DNA from 2 places in the Sunxiuqinia rutila genome. Region 2 is predicted to be linked to the other one. Evidence: riboswitches for the same ligand, from Rfam matches in the RefSeq annotation. Region 2 holds a riboswitch; the other holds the start of a gene.
The links. A riboswitch is a leader RNA that binds a small molecule or an ion and turns the genes downstream of it on or off. The one in region 2 is predicted to bind cobalamin.

Region 1: linked by a shared signal. The riboswitch ahead of ACRD6K_RS12695 (TonB-dependent receptor plug domain-containing protein) and the one ahead of ACRD6K_RS09485 (ABC transporter substrate-binding protein) in region 2 are both predicted to bind cobalamin.

Annotation. Positions count from the first base shown of each region.
Region 1 covers NZ_JBNGOT010000009.1:25,328-31,219, forward strand. The annotation lists gene ACRD6K_RS12690 (YncE family protein) at 1-139, opposite strand, end outside; gene ACRD6K_RS12695 (TonB-dependent receptor plug domain-containing protein) at 136-2,184, opposite strand; cobalamin riboswitch at 2,296-2,475, opposite strand; gene ACRD6K_RS12700 (hypothetical protein) at 2,659-3,189, shown strand; gene ACRD6K_RS12705 (3-keto-disaccharide hydrolase) at 3,267-4,019, opposite strand; gene ACRD6K_RS12710 (phospho-sugar mutase) at 4,047-5,795, opposite strand; gene rfbD (dTDP-4-dehydrorhamnose reductase) at 5,802-5,892, opposite strand, start outside.
Region 2 covers NZ_JBNGOT010000006.1:180,925-186,816, forward strand. The annotation lists gene ACRD6K_RS09470 (ABC transporter ATP-binding protein) at 1-504, opposite strand, end outside; gene ACRD6K_RS09475 (FecCD family ABC transporter permease) at 506-1,525, opposite strand; gene ACRD6K_RS09480 (cob(I)yrinic acid a,c-diamide adenosyltransferase) at 2,001-2,528, opposite strand; gene ACRD6K_RS09485 (ABC transporter substrate-binding protein) at 2,525-3,352, opposite strand; cobalamin riboswitch at 3,435-3,639, opposite strand; gene yedF (sulfurtransferase-like selenium metabolism protein YedF) at 3,789-4,214, opposite strand; gene ACRD6K_RS09495 (glycine betaine ABC transporter substrate-binding protein) at 4,284-5,168, opposite strand; gene ACRD6K_RS09500 (universal stress protein) at 5,193-5,892, opposite strand, start outside.

The sequences.
Region 1 (5,892 bases), on a different contig from region 2:
AAAAACCACGATACGCTGTTGTTTCCTCCGGTTTTTCCAGGTCAATTTCATCGGATGAAAACAGTTCAACCTCTTCGCGACACGACGACAGTGCGCCGAGCAACAGCAAACAATGCAGCCCTAATAACAATCGGCTCATAATTCAAGGGTTAATGTTAATTTGTAATTTCGTTTGGGCATTGGATAATTCAACACCACCTCATAGTCCTGACTCAGCAGGTTATTGACTTCAAGCGCCACTTTTAAGCTCCAGTCGTTTAGCGCAACCGTCTTCAAAAGCGATACATCATTCGTGTACCAAGGCTGTTCGTAATTTTCGCGGATATTGGCCGAATTGTGGTAGCGCTCGCCCACGTAAACGAAGCTGTAGTTCAGCTGCCAGGATTGATACCTGACCGAAGCAATAAAAGAACCGCTGTGCCAGGGGATGTAAGGAATCTGCCCGCCCCAGGTCGTTTTCTCCAAATCCGGATTCTTTCGAGGAGTAAAATCCTGCGCTTTCTGGTAAGTATAAGTTCCTTTGAGGTTCAGCCAAACCTCAAAAGGCAAGTCGAAAGTTGCTGCAGCAACCGCATCAAGTCCGCGGATCTCAACCTTCCCCAGGTTCATCATCATCCAACGGTACATGCCACTTCCTTTTGGCACTGCTACGATCTTGTTGGTCACCTCATTGTAATAACCATCGGCCTGCAATTCCCAATGAACCAAGGAGCGATTCGCCATCGTTTTAGCATACTTAAAGCCAACATTGTACTGATGCGTAAACTCAGGCTTCAGTTTGATATTTCCGATGTCGGTGTAGTACAAATCATTAAACGTAGGCATCCGGAAAATGTGCTTATAGAAGGCCCGGAAAGTCAGGTCGTGATTCTCAAAAGGAGCATATGAAAAGAATATAGCGGGTGTTATTTCCTCCTTGCTGGGTGCCGAGCTTGCCGCTTGCCCGTCGCTATTTTCTGCTGATGTTATATTTTCATTGATAAAGGTACCCAGCACACTTGCCTGCGACTTAAACGCCCCCAAATCAAGTGCCGTAGCCAAAGCAACCAAAGCTGATCTTCGGGTTGGATAGACCAATCCTTCCAGATCCGACTTTAGCCAGTTCCATTGTAGGTCGGTTGACAAAGAAATATCCCAATAAGTCGTGAGTTGATATTTTTGAGCCAAGGAAGCATAGGCCTCTTGCTGTCGAAAGGAATTGTCAATATACATCAAGGTTGTATCCGGATTCAGATACCGCATGCGATCGTTGGCATACTTCATTTTGAGCATCAAATCGTAACGATCGGTGATTACTTTTCGCCAGCCTCCCTGCACAAAAAAGTTGGTATCCCACTGGCGCTGCGCATTCATCCAACGATTGTTTACAATGGCACCGGGAATCCCCCGTTCCGAATCGTAATAGTAAGTTTTCACCTCCCAGTGCCCATCTTCGGTTCTGCCATACAAGCCACTTTCTACCCGAAAAGCATGAATGTCTCCGTTTTTTCGAATAGCTGTTGTATCGTAGGCCACCTCGTTGCTTCCTGGCAAAACCCGCTTGTAACGGAACTTGTACTTCCCAGAGGAGTGAATATACTCTGCATTGATTGAAGCATTTACCTTTTCCGACAACTTGCGTTCGTACAGAAAAGATGGATTCGCCAAGTCAAATGATCCTGTTCGAAAAGTAGCTTTCAAATGCTCCTTTTCCTGCCCCGAAAAATGTGGACGCCGAAATTTGAGGTAAATTGCTCCGGAAGAGCCATAATCCCGGGCAGGCTGAAAAATATCGCTTTTTTGACCGTTATACAGCGAGATGCTTTCAATATTATCCAAGGAAAACTTTCCCAAATCGATTTGTCCATTCTGGGCATTTCCCAACTGAATTCCATCGTAAAAGACGCCCATGTGGTTCGTCCCCATGCTTCGCACGTTGACCGTTTTCAGGCCACCAACGCCACCGTAATCTTTGATTTGAACGCCTGCAAAGTACCGGATAGCATCTGCAACCGAAAAGCTATTTAGCGCTTTTAATTGCTTGCCGTCAAGCTGTTGAGCTGGAATAATTGACTTGGAGGTTGGCTGAGGTGCGGCGATGAGCACCTCCTGGATATGCTGAATGCTATCCAGCTTGCTTTGAGCTGCCAAAATAGAAGGCAGAAAGAGACAAAGCAGTAATAAAAAAAAGAATTTTCTGTTCATTTGATGCTAATCCTTAACTATTACTACTTTCAGGAAAAGACATACAAAAACAGAAAAGCAGTTCCGCAGAAGAACCTTTCCATCTCTAAACTTTAATCCCCGAAAGTTTAAAAACTATGTAATGTATTGGCAGGTCTTCTGACTTACTCATCTTATGCACCTTCCCGTTATTCACAGTGGTTTGTTTCGCATAAGACCTTCGCGAGCTTACAGCAGCGGGTCTGTTCAGGATTCTCACCTGATTCCCTCTTAGCTATGCAAATGCATAGCACCAACAATGCGACAAAAGTATGTATTATTTTAATAAAAGTAACCGTTCGACAAGAAATTAGGCCTCCTTTTTCTCAAACGACAATTTATTATCTCCCTAGTGCACTCAAATACAGCGCTCCGAAGACAACATACAATCGAAAGCAATCCAACAAATCTTAACTTCAAGCCCGGAACGTTTAAAACCCGGCAACATGTGTTATTTTGGGAACAGTCAGTTACCAGGCAGTCAACCTGACGGGAGGCTGGGGCGACCATAACTTTTGGCATGGTGGCGCACGCTTATTTTACTCGTTCCTGGCAAGTCTGTTGGTTTACCGCTACAACTGGATCATCAAAAACAAACCAGGATTCATCGGTTTAAGCATCCTTTTGTCACTCACATTTATAATGCCTTTCTTCCCACAGAACTGGCTTGCAGAGTTGCTTGTGATTGTCCTTATTTTCCCACTTCTTGTTTCACTTGGTGCTGGCTCAAGCTTGTCGCCAAAAATGGAGAAAGCATGCATCTTTTCAGGAAAGTATATCTTACCCGCTCTATATGACCCACGATGTAGCTATCTGGATTTTGGGGAACTATTTCTCACAGACCAATCCGGACAAAACAGAGCAACTTTGGTTATTACCATAGGCACTATTCTGCTGGTTGGCCTTAGCTACCTGATCAAGATTGCCTTTGATACCCCAGTACGGAATTACCTGAATGCCAAAAGCAGAAAGCATCTGAACTCCTAGTTTTGAGCAATATTACGACAGCATAAAAAAAGGGAGAACTATTAATAGTTCTCCCTTTTTCTTTAATTATTGCAATACTACAATTCCCGAATCCAAATATTGCGAAAACTCACTGGGTTGCCATGATCCTGTAAGATAATCGGACCATCGCCATGTGGCTTCACGGCATATTCCGGAATGCCGATGTATTCAGTTGGACCACGAACAATGACATTGTTTTGTACCAACACCCCATTGTGAATTAAAGTAATCCGCGGATGTGTAAAATAGGTTCCATCAGCGTTAAAGCGTGGGGCCGTATAAATAATATCATACGTTTGCCACTCGCCCGGTCCTTTGCAGGCATTCACCAAAGGCGCATGCTGTTTGTAAACACTCCCGGCCTGGCCATTCCGATAGGTGCGATTGTTGTAATTATCCAACACCTGCACTTCGTAAATGCCCTGTAAAAAGACGCCACTGTTGCCACGCCCCTGGCTTTCGCTCACCACTTCGGCTGGCGACCGCCACTCCAGGTGTAACTGAAAATCTTTAAACTGACGCTTGGTCTTAATGATACCAGTGCCGCCCTTCACTGTTGCAACACCATTCTCAAAATCCCAGCCCGGCTCTTCGCCATTCCCATTGGTCCATTCATAGCCAAAAGCCTGTTCAGCTCCTAACAGCACAATGGCATCCGAGGGTGCATCCATCGGTTTTTCGCCAGGTGTCACAACGGGCACTTCCGGATCCCAAATTTCAGTCATTTCAGGCACCATTGCTGGTCGTTCTTCCTGGGCAAACACGCTCATGCTCATCAATACGAGTAGTACGAATACTAATTCTCTCATGGTTTATTCAAGTTTAGGTTAAAAAAATTACAGGTTTAGTTGTTGCATAATCGCGTCTATTTTTTCTTCAGCCAACAGCTCGACCGTATCAAACTCTTCGCGACTATTAAGCTGCCCGGCCACTTCAAAATAGAATTTAATTTTGGGCTCAGTGCCCGACGGACGCACCGAAATCTTGGTTCCGTCTTCCGTGAAAAACTGCAGCACATTGGACGTAATTTTCTGATCGATTTTCTTGCTTTCACCACTAAGCAAGTTTCGCTCTGTCAAGTCTGCATAGTCTTTCACGATTTTCATCAAACCACCACCCAATGATTTGGGAGGATTGGTCCGAAAATCAACCATCATCTGCTGAATTTCTTCGGCTCCGGTTTTTCCCGGACGAACGATGTATTTCATTTTTTCCTTGGAATAGCCATATTCCAGGTAAATATCTTTAAGCAATTCGAACAAGGTTTTGCCTTGATCTTTAGCCCAGGCTGTAATTTCAGCCATCAGTGCACACGAAGAAACCGCGTCTTTATCACGCACAAAATCGGCAGGCATAAAACCAAAGCTTTCCTCGCCTCCACCAATGTATTTCTTCACACCTTCGTTTTCACGAATCACTTCGGCAATGTATTTAAAGCCGGTATACACATCAAAAAATTCGATGCCATTTTTCTGGGCAATTTCAGCAATCTTCTCTGTTGAAACGATGGTTTTAACAATAAATTCATTGCCTTCCAGCGCCTTGTTTTCCTTCATCCGGGTGATGAGGTAATAGATAAACAACAAAGCCGTTTGGTTACCATTGATGATGAAAAATTCGCCTTTGTCATTTTTCACAGCCACACCAATCCGGTCAGCATCCGGATCCGAAGCCATCACCACATCGGCATCCACCTCATAGCCTTTTTTCATGGCCATTTCCATAGCAGCCGGCTCTTCCGGGTTTGGCGAAACCACCGTTGGGAAATCACCACTCACCACATCCTGCTCAGGTACATTGATGATGTTTTCGAAACCAAAAGCACGCAAAGCCTGAGGAATCAGCTTCACCCCAGTTCCATGAATCGGGGTGTAAACAATTTTCAGATCCTTGTATTTTTGAATGATTTCGGGGGCCAGCGAAACAGTTTTCACTTTCTCGATGAATTTATTGTCCATCGCCTCACCCAAAATCTCAATCAACTCTTTATTGCCTTCAAATTGAATATCTTCCACCTTTACTTGCTGCACCTCATGAATAACATTCACATCATGCGGCCCAACAATTTGAGAACCATCTTCCCAGTAGGCTTTATAACCATTGTATTCTTTCGGATTATGCGAAGCGGTCAGGATAATACCGCTTTGACAGCCCAATTCGCGGATGGCAAACGAAAGCTCCGGCGTTGGACGCAAATCTTCAAACAAATACACCTTAATTCCGTTGGCAGCAAAAATACCGGCACTTTTTTCGGCAAACAACCGGCTGTTGTTCCGGCAATCGTAACCAATAGCCACCTTTATCTGCTCCAATCCGGCAAATTCTTTTTTCAGGTAATTGCTCAATCCTTGTGTAGCAGCACCTACGGTATAAATATTCATTCGATTCGAGCCGGCTCCCATAATCCCCCTTAATCCACCGGTTCCAAACTCCAGATCCCGGTAAAAGGAGTCAATCAATTCGGTTTTGTCTTCCTGCTCAAGCATGCGTTTTACTTCATCCCTTGTTGCTTGGTCATACACCTCGCTTAACCAGGTTTTTGCTTTACTAACAACTGCGTCCAGAACTTCGTTATTTGTTGCCATCTCTTTCTATTTTTTTAGTTCGGTAATACATTTTTTCAGGCTGTCGCGCCAATATGGAATCTGAACCCCAAAAATACGCTTAATTTTGGATTTATTC
Region 2 (5,892 bases):
AGTCGGCTCATCGAGAAGCAGCAATTCCGGTTCCTGTGTCAAGGCCCGCGCAATGGCCGCCCGCTGCTGCTCTCCCCCACTCAGCTCAGTCATCAGCTTGTCTTTATGCTTCAAAACATCGGTCAACTGCATGTAATGGTGGGCTTTTTCATAATCCCCTTTCGACTCGAAAAATTGAAAGCGGTTGTGGTAAGGCATGCGCCCCATCAACACATAATCTTCTACCAAAATCTGATCGGTATCCACAAACTGACTGACAATGGCAATGTTTTGTGCCCGTTCTTTCAAAGAAAGCTGCTGCAGTTTTTTTCCTTTCAGAAAGACAGCTCCATCCAGGGTGGCAATGGAGTTGGTGATGCCACGAAACAAGGTTGTTTTTCCCGAGCCGTTGGGCCCGATAATTCCGTTGAACGAGCCCTTTTCCAGGCTCAGGTTAATCCCGCTAAGTTTAAAGCCGGGGTAGCCACAGGAGAAATTATCGATGTGAAAAAACGTGTCGCTCATGCTAATTCCCCTTTCTTTTTTGACTCATTAACAACAAAAACACGACTCCGCCAATGATGCCGGTAATCACCCCAATGGGTAGTTCGTTGGGCGAAATAATCGTTCGGGCCACCACATCGGACAACACCAGGAAAATACCTCCCAACAAAAAAGACCCGATCAGTAAAAACCGATAATCCGAGCCAAAAAGCAGCCGCAACACATGCGGAATAATCAGGCCCACAAAACCAATAACGCCGGCTACCGACACGCAAATTCCAGCCAGTAAGGAAGCCAGAATAAACATCACCCTAATCACCACATTCGTGTTGACCCCCAGGTGCATGGCTTTTTCTTCGCCCAAACGCAAGGCATTCAGCGGTTGCACAAACAGGTAGGCAATGACCAATACCACCAAACTCGAAATCAGGGTTAGTTTGATCAGCCCGGTATCCGGTTCATCCAGCGAACCCATGATCCAAAACACGATGCCATGCAGGTTATCCGAACTGGTGGTAGCCATCAGGAACATCATGGCAGACGAAGCAATGAAGCTGACCATTACCCCCGTAAGCAGCATGTTTTGAATGTTGATGCTTCCCTTTCGGCTACTTAGGGTATAAACCAAAAAGATGATTACAAAGGCCCCCGTAAAGCCCGATAAGGGCAACATAAAAGAGCCCAGGGAAACGTGTAAGCCCAACACAATGGTAAAGGCTACCCCGAGCGACGCACCGCCTGAAATTCCGAGGGTAAAGGGCTCAACCAGCGGGTTCCGGTAAATGCCCTGCAAAATGACACCAGCCAGGCTTAAGGCACCGCCAACAGCAATGCCCAGAATAACGCGAGGCAGGCGCACCCTTGAAATCAACAAATACTGTAGGTTGCTTTCATCGCCGCCGTGTAACAACATCCGCCAGACTTCGCCAACACTTAGTTTCAGCTCACCTACCGACAAACCAATGCCTGCCGAAAACAATAAGGCGGCGATTAAGGCCAGCACGGCCCCGATCCATTTAATGTATTTTCCTTGTCCGACCAATGTTTATTTCTTTAGTTCATAAGTTCCTGCGTTCATCATTCCGCCAATTCTATTACGAGTAACCGCAAAAACCGGTACATCTGCTTTTTTTATTTTATTCTTAGAAATGATCCGTTTTACGGGTTTTAAAAACACACGATAAAAACCAATCCTTCTTATTCGTTCAAACTCAACTGTCCTGTAGCCGGACGGACTGATTCTTTTCCATTCGATGAAAAGAATGCAAAAATCTTGTCAAACCGAACCCTCTGCCGGGCGCTTTGACGGCCCCCCACCCGTACCTGACAGGCATATGACTTTCTTCTAGCCTTTCGGAATTTTAAACTGAGCTAAATGTACCAGCAAAAAACCGGTACATCTGCTTTTTTATTTCATTCTTAGAAATGATCCGTTTTCCGGGTTTGTAAAAACACGCGATGAAAACCAATCCTTCTTATTCGTTCAAATCCAACTGTCCTGTAGCCGGACGGGCTATTTAAAATTCAATGCCTTTCCGACTGGGAATCCCCTCATCGAAGGGATGCTTCACCTTGTTAATTTCTGATACATAATTGGCCTTGGCAATGAGTCCGGCTGTGGCACCACGCCCGGTTAATATCAGTTCCATTGTTTCGGGTTTCGATTCGATAAATTGAATCAGATCAGCTTCTTCCAGAAAACCATCGCGTACACAAATCACAATCTCGTCCAGAATCATCAAGTCGGGCGAAGCGGTTTGGCAGTAAGCCGACAAATACACCAGCGCCTCTGCCACCTGCTTTCGAAGGCTTTCCGGGCTCACCGATTTATTGAAATTCGGGTGGCCGTCGGTGAATCCCATAATGGTGGCTCCCAGCTTTTTCAGGCTGTCAATTTCATGATAGCCATACAACTCCGGCCGCTTCATAAAATGGGCATACACCACCTTCAAACCTTGTCCCAGGGCCCGGGTGGCCAAACCAACCGAAGCAGTCGTTTTTCCCTTGCCTGTTCCGGTATACACATGAACCAATCCTTGTTTCATCGTTGGTAAATTTTAGTGATTAAATCCTCCAGAGACTCTACAAACGACAAGGGGGTTGGGCTGCAGGCCTTATCGGCATCCATCATGAAAATCTGATTTTTCTGCACCGCACTCAGGCTCGGATAGCTCATCCACTGGTTCTTTTCCTCTTCTCCAATCATGCCCATCAGCACCACCACAATGATGTCGGGATTTCGGATCAGCACCGACTCCCGGGTAATGCTCCCCACCGTCAGGTCGGATGCAATATTCTCCGTTTTTGAGAAACGGATGAAATCATTCATAAACGTATTGGGAACCACCGAAAACAGCGGATTAGCGCCAATCTGCAGCATAATTTTTTGTGACGGAGCATCTGCCGGAATCCGTTCAAGCGTTTGCTTCATCCGAGCTTTGGCATCGGCAATAAGCGTTTCAGCCTGTTGCTTTCTTCCTACCTGCTCGCCCAGATCAACAAACTGGCTGCATATCTCCTCAAAGGAGCGTGGTGAATCAAACACCAGCACATCCACTCCCAATTTCCTGAAGGTGTCAATGGTTTTGGGTTTGGTGAGCGAAGTGGTAATCACCAAATCCGGCTGAAGCAGCACGGCTTTTTCGTAATTCACCTGAATAGCCGAGGCCACCACTTCGGCCTGGGTGTCACTTTGCAGGGTGCAATAACTGGTACATCCAACCAGCAAATCGCCGGCACCCAGCAGGTACAGGTTCTTGGTCAGCGAAGGAGCCAGCGAAATGATTCGCCGGGGGGCTTGTGCGTGTGTTGCAACCACGGCAACAACCACAAAAACAAGCGTTAACAAATAACTCGAAATTTTCTTCATTCTACTTTTAGGGCTTTGCGCCTTGGAGAAATCGAATTGGCAGGAACCACGTTCCCGACGATCTTTTTTCCCGAAGATCCGGTTAAACAATCTGTTGTTGGCAGGTCTTCTGGCTCACCTTTCTTTTTTTGAGGCCTTCCCACCCCGGAAAACCGGGACAGTGGCTGGGGTTCAAAAAAGATTTTGCAAGGCTTACAGCAGCGGGGACTGCTCCGGATTTGCACCGGATTCCCTTATTAAGGCACTTTCTGATAAACAGAAAGCAGGCCACCACAACACCCGCAAAAGTAGAAAATAAATTTGGGAAAGGAGGAATTCCACGTAAGAGAGAATTTTTTGTGCCCCTGCCCCAAGTATCTTTTCCGCTTCGCTGGCTCTTTTCTTTCGATAAGTAAAGGAAGTCTGCAAGGAATCCAATCTGCACCAGTCCGATGCATCAGAGATTCACTACTTTATCGGCTACTTTCTGCAATTCAATAATGTCCATCATGGTGCCGGCCAAACCAACCTCCATGTTGTCGATCAGCCCAAAATGATTTAAACAGGTTTTACAAGCCATGAGCCGGACGCCTTTTTGCTCCAGCGTTTGCAGGATTTCGATAACCGGTGAGCCACTGCAGATAAGCTGAACGCCCGCATTGTAAAAGACAATTACCCGGGGCAGGTGGGTTTCTTCGTTCAGCAGTTTCAGGTAGTTACTAACCAGCAAAAGGCCCAGCGATTCATCGCCGGCTCCCATGCCGTGCTGTGTAATTTGTATCAGGGTGTTTTTAAAGCTTCCCATTGTAAGTTTCGTTTGACTATGAAGTTTGACTTGCTCCTGCCCTTTCCGGGAAACCGCTCGTTCCTCAGCGCGCAGGATATCAGCAAAGGTAAATCTTCCTTCCTTTTATTCTCCCAAAAAAGAAGTCAACTTCGAACGAAACCGGGCTTACATGATTTTTTTGCGATCAGGCTTCAGGTTTTTCACCCACTGGTTGATGATGTAGTCATGCTTGCTAATCCACTCACGCACACCATCTTCGGGACTGGCTTCACCAGTCATGGCATCAATAAGGCTATTGATTTGTTTTTCAGAAAGCTGCATGCGCTCGAAAAAACGAACCACATCCGGCAGACGATCTTCCAGCCCACGGGTTCCCAAGGCATAGATATTTTCCTTTTCGCCAAACACCTTGAGCGGATCATCTAAAAACCGGATGTCGAAACGGGCAAACAAGCCATGCGGCTCCCACCCTGTTATGATCACCTCTTCGCGACGCTTGTAGGCTTCGGTAAACAGCCTCACCATTTCCTGCTCCGACAGGTTTTTCAGCTGAACCGTTTCAAGCATGTATTGCTGCATGGCATAGCGCGCCTGGTACATCACCCCGGCTTCGGCCTCAATACCAATTATGGTCACATCGGTTCCTTTCAAATCCTCCAGCGAGTGGTAACGGCTGTAGGCGGGCACCAGCAATCCTGTTCGCGCATCGGGATAGATGATTCCCAGTTGTTCAATCGAATCGGCATAAGCCTCCAGATAGTGACCGTGAGTTTCGGGCAACCAGGCATCGGCAAATACGTCTGCTTCTCCCCTCGCCACTTCGGCATAAGCCGACTCCACATCGGTCAGTTTGGTTTGCACGTCAAAATCCATCCGATCCTCAAGCAGTATTTGAGCCAGCGTGGTCAAGGCAACCGCTTCCGACCAATCGGTATAGACCAGCTTTACCATTCGCTCCTGCCGGGGCTCTTGGCTGGATGGCGCACTGCAGGCATTCAACAGAAAAACACTCAACAGGGAAAGCAATATGATTCGAAATTGAACTCTCATAGGATCTGAATTTTAAGCCATTAATTAATCAAAAAGCGCTTCTAAAAAGCCAAGGGTTTGTTTACGGTCTTTCACAATCATTACCGGAATGTTTTTTTCAACTTCCGCCAAGTCTTCCGAAGTCCGGTCAAGAATGACATTCGCCAAATCAGACTTGATCTTGGACCCGATCATAATCAGGTCAGCTTGGTTCATCAGTCCGTAGTGGTATAGCAGCTGGGCTTCATCATAGTTTTTGTCATATTGAAAAGAGCAAGGAATGGCCTGAGTATCCAGGTTCAGTCGCTTCATAAATTTCACATACTCTTTTTCACCATGCTTGCTCATCTTTACCTGCAACCGCTTTTCATCTTCAGGGGCATAGTTCGGAAAATGACTAATTGGAATTTTATAGGCGTGAAGAGCCATGATCCGCGCTCCGGTATGTTTACTTAAACCAACTGCTGTCCGCATAGCAATTTCTGACATTTTCGAAAAATCGATGCGCACCAGGATGGTGTCTATTTTAGCAACCGCCGTTTCACTCACCAAAACAACCGACGAAGGTGTTAAGGGCATTACCCGGCGGGCTAAAGAGCCTCTTCCGAAATAGCCAACTTTCTTTCCAAACAGGGTCAGGTTAATCTTCTTGTCACGTGTAAATTGCAACAAATTGTCCGACTTGATTCCTTCCAGCACCACCACTTCTGTAATGATTTCGTTGTGGTGAGGAAAAGCAGTGGCC